DNA from 2 places in the Kribbella sp. C-35 genome. Region 2 is predicted to be linked to the other one. Evidence: riboswitches for the same ligand, from Rfam matches in the RefSeq annotation. Region 2 holds a riboswitch; the other holds the start of a gene.

The links. Region 2 has a riboswitch for S-adenosylmethionine ahead of ACLJOO_RS14640 (aminotransferase class V-fold PLP-dependent enzyme). Riboswitches for the same ligand answer to the same signal wherever they lie in the genome.
Region 1: it holds a riboswitch for S-adenosylmethionine, as region 2 does, so the genes downstream of both, thrC (threonine synthase) here and ACLJOO_RS14640 (aminotransferase class V-fold PLP-dependent enzyme) in region 2, are expected to answer to the same signal.

What each region holds. Positions count from the first base shown of each region.
Region 1 is NZ_JAJPWG010000003.1:1,011,045-1,013,236, forward strand. Features, by position in the region: gene ACLJOO_RS24770 (cation:proton antiporter) at 1-128, shown strand, start outside; gene ACLJOO_RS24775 (helix-turn-helix domain-containing protein) at 284-1,249, shown strand; SAM riboswitch class I at 1,315-1,458, shown strand; gene thrC (threonine synthase) at 1,472-2,192, shown strand, end outside.
Region 2 is NZ_JAJPWG010000002.1:419,846-422,037, reverse strand. Features, by position in the region: gene ACLJOO_RS14640 (aminotransferase class V-fold PLP-dependent enzyme) at 1-1,362, opposite strand, end outside; SAM riboswitch class IV at 1,380-1,493, opposite strand; gene ACLJOO_RS14635 (DinB family protein) at 1,601-2,116, shown strand; gene ACLJOO_RS14630 (DUF4184 family protein) at 2,148-2,192, shown strand, end outside.

The DNA.
Region 1 (2,192 bases), on a different contig from region 2:
GCGCCGACTTCCGCACCGATCTGCCGTGGCTGTGGGCGACTGTCGGTTTCACCGTCGTCCTGAGTGTGCTCGTGCACGGCGTTGCCGCGACCCCGCTGATGCGGATGCTCGACGACCGGCGTTCGTGAGCGCTGCATCCGGCGGCTCGAGGCCGTGGCGGATCGCGGCGGCGGCGTGGACTCCGGCGGCGAATTCCTTCAGCTTTTCGAACATGCCTCCATCGTCCGAGCCGGAGCGTCGCCACAGAAGTGGCGCTGACGACGACTATCGCTAAGATTTTGACATGCCTCAGTCCACCGTTTCGGTCCTCGCGTACGACGGTATGACCGCGTTCGAGGCCGGCATCGTCATCGAGGTGTTCGGGCTGGTGTGGCCCGACATCGACCAGCCCTGGTACGAGCTGAAGGTCTGCACCGAGACGCCCGACCCGATCCGCGTGATCGGCGGTGCCACGCTCAGCAGCCCGCACGGTCTCGAGGAGTTCGCCGCCGCCGATACGGTCGTCGTACCGAGCGTCGTGGATCCGCGGGCCGAGACCTCTCCTGGTCTGATCGAGGCGCTCCGGCACGCGCACGCGCGCGGCGCCCGGATCGTGTCGATCTGCTCCGGTGCGTTCGCGCTCGCGGCCGCCGGTCTCCTCGACGGCCGCCGCGCGACCACCCATTGGCGGTACGCCGACCTCCTGCGCGAGCGCTATCCGGAGATCCTCGTGGATCCGGAGCCGCTGTACACCGACGACGGACAGGTGCTGACGAGCGCGGGCTGTGCCGCCGGACTGGATCTGGCGATGCACCTGGTCCGCAAGGATCACGGTGCCGCGGTGGCGAACGCGGTCGCGCGCAGGTTGGTGATCCAGCCGTACCGGGCCGGCGGGCAGGCGCAGTACATCGAGTCCCCGGTTCCGCCGGACCCCGATGACGCCTCGGTCGCGCGGAGTCTCGGCTGGGCGCTCGAGCGGCTCGCCGAGCCCATCGGCGTACCCGATCTGGCCCGGCAGGCCGGGTTGTCGCCACGAACGTATCTGCGGCACTTCGTCAAGGCGACCGGGACGACGCCGGGCAAGTGGTTGATCGCGCAGCGCGTGCAGGCGGCGCTGACCATGCTGGAGACCGGGGACGCGCCGGTGGAGGAGATCGCGGTGGCGGCCGGCTTCGCTACCCCGGTGACGCTCCGGCACCACTTCGCGAAGCAGCTCCGAACGTCGCCGTCGGCGTACCGTCGTACTTTCCGTGAGCGCCGCCACAGCTGAGATCGGCGGTCTCGGATGGTGGGATCACAGGACACAATATGGACCCGATTGGGTAATCTCGGGGGAGCTCATCCAGAGGGACTGAGGGAAACGGCCCGTTGAAGTCCCGGCAACCCTCCCCGTCGAGCCCCCGCCCGGGGCGTCTCGCGGTGGAACGGTGCCAAATCCGTCCCGCCGCCGAGATCCGGTGTTCGCGGGGAAGATGAGAGGGGAACCTCACTCATGAGCCTGACCGCCGCCACCCACACGATCCGTGAAGGTGCCTTCGGCAACGGTACGCACCTGAGCTGTCGCGCCTGTGGGGCGAAGTCGCCGCTCGGCCCGTTCTATGCCTGTATGGAGTGCTTCGGTCCGCTCGAGGTCGGGTACGAGTACCCGACCATCACCCGCGAGCAGATCGAGGCCGGTCCCAAGAACATCTGGCGGTACCAGCCGCTGCTGCCCGTCCCCGTGGACGTGGCCAGCTTCCCGAACACCGAGCCCGGCTACACCCGGCTCGTCGACGCGCAGAACCTGGCCCGCGAGCTCGGGCTCAAGAAGCTCTGGGTGAAGGACGACTCCGGTAACCCGACGCACTCGTTCAAGGACCGAGTGGTCGCCTCCGCGCTGAGCGCGACCCGCGAGCTGGGCATGAAGGTCTTCGCCTGCCCCTCCACCGGCAACCTGGCCAACGCGGTCGCCGCGGCCGCGGCCCGCGCCGGCATCCGCTCGGTCGTCTTCATCCCGAAGGACCTCGAGCGCGCCAAGATCATCACCACCGCCGTGTACGGCGGGACGCTGGTCGCCGTCGACGGCAACTACGACGACGTGAACAAGCTGGCCTCCGAGATCGCCGGTGAGGAGGAGGGCTGGGCGTTCGTGAACGTGAACGTCCGCCCGTACTACTCCGAAGGCTCCAAGACCCTCGCGTTCGAGATCGCCGAGCAACTCGGCTGGCGGATTC
Region 2 (2,192 bases):
CCAGATGCGGGGCGCTTGGAGATCGCGGGGATCGTCGGCCGGCTGACAGCCGTTCGCGCTCTCCGTGTACTCCGTGCGCGGGCCGCTGGTGGCCAGCGTGCGTACGGCGTCGACGAGCCGGTCCACGTGCTCACGGGTCGTCCCGAGGCCGAGGCTGGCGCGGACCGCCGTACCGTGCTCGGGGGAGTTCGCCAGCAGGTGACCGACCAGCGGGTGCGCGCAGAACTTGCCGTCCCGGACACCGATGCCGTACTCCGCGCTCAGCGCTGCCGACACCAGCGTCGACGTCAGACCGGCGACCGTGAAACAGACGGTGCCGACACGGTCCGCGTCCTCACCGAAGATCGAGTACGTCGTGACGCCTGGGATCTGGGTGAGGCCGGTGCGCAGACGGGCCAGCAGGCTGCGCTCGTGCTGCTCGATCGCGTCCCGGTGCTTGCTGATCGCGGCACAGGCGCTCGCCAGCGCAATGGCCCCGATGACGTTCGGGGAGCCGCCCTCGTGGCGGGCCGGACCGGTCGTCCACACCACGGTGTCGCTGGTGACGGCATGGGTCGCGCCGCCGCCGTGCAGGTACGGGTCGGCGGCGTCGAGCCAGTCGGAGCGGCCGATCAGCGCACCCGCGCCGTACGGCGCGTAGAGCTTGTGACCGGACAAGGCGACCCAGTCGACGTCCAGGGTGGCGATGTCGACCGGGCGGTGCGGGGCGAGCTGCGCGGCGTCCAGGCAAACGCGCGCGCCGTGCGCCTTGGCCACCTTGGCGATGTCGGCGATCGGGAAGATCTCGCCGGTGACATTGGACGCACCGGTGATGACGACGAGCCGCGGGCCCTCGGGCGCCTGACGGAGTGCGTCGGCGACACGGGTCACGGCCTCGGCCGCGCTCGACGGCGCATTGAGCCGCACGGTCCGGTCGCCGGGCCAGGGGAGGAGGGCAGCGTGGTGCTCGGACTCGAACACGATCACGGTCGCGTCCGCCGGCACCGCACGGGCCAGCAGGTTCAGGGCGTCGGTGGTCTGCCGGGTGAAGATCACCTGGTCGTCCGCACGCGCCCCGACGAAGGCGTGCACCTCGGCGCGCGCCCGCTCGTACCACTGGGTGGTGATCCGCGAGGCGTACCCGTTGCCGCGGTGCACCGACGCGTACGACGGCAGCGCGGCCTCGACACTGGCCCGGACGGACTCCAGACACGGCGCACTCGCACCGTGGTCGAAGTTCGCGTAGTCGGTGACCCGGCCGTCGGCGAGCGGGACCAGGAGGTCCGACCCGACCGTGGCGGGGATGCTGCCGGTCGCGAGCCGGGCGATCGCCGGCCGCGGAGTCGTCGTACTGGCCGGCTCGAGAATGGACAGGATCGACATGATGCTGCTCCCAGGGAAGTCCGCACTTGCCGAACGGGGTATCCGCACGGCCTGGTCTTCACCCGGGGCACCCCACCGCGGAGGAGGGTTGCCGGCCAGCTAGCCGGGGCTTGTCGCTGACACTCATGACCTGCCGAGAACGGTAACGAACGGGCTACGGGCACCGCCAGTGGCTATCTCATGTGATGAGATGACTGCACACATCGTGGGACAGTATCGAACAGGGTGAGGAAGTCGAGTGACCTGGAGAGCACCTGCCGTCGAACGACCGGACGGCTCGCTGACCGCACCTGAGGCGGAACTGCTGCACGGCTATCTGCAGTTCTACCGCACCACGCTGCTCTTCAAGTGCGCAGGGCTGACCGCTGAGCAGCTGGCGGAACGGCCGTCGCCGCCGTCCAACCTGTCGCTGCTCGGCCTGATCCGGCATCTCACCAAGGTCGAACGGATCTGGTTCCGCATCCACTTCGCCGACGAGCCCGCAGAGCCGCTGTTCGCGCCGGAGCTAGGCAAGGACGCGGACTTCGAGTTGATCGACCCTGCTGACGCGCAGGCGGCGTACGACGGTCTGATCGCCGAGTGGAAGCTGTCTGACGACGTTGCCGCCGGTCACTCGCTGGACGAGCGCTTCACGTTCAAGGGCACCGAGTCGACGCTGCGGATGATCTACATCCACCTCATCGGCGAATACGGCCGCCACTGCGGCCACGCCGACCTCTTGCGGGAGCAACTCGACGGCACCACAGGCGCGTAACGACGACCTTCAGGGCTTCTAAGGTGCGGGGGTGCCGTTCACCCTCGCCCACCCTGCGGCTGTGCTCCCGCTAGTC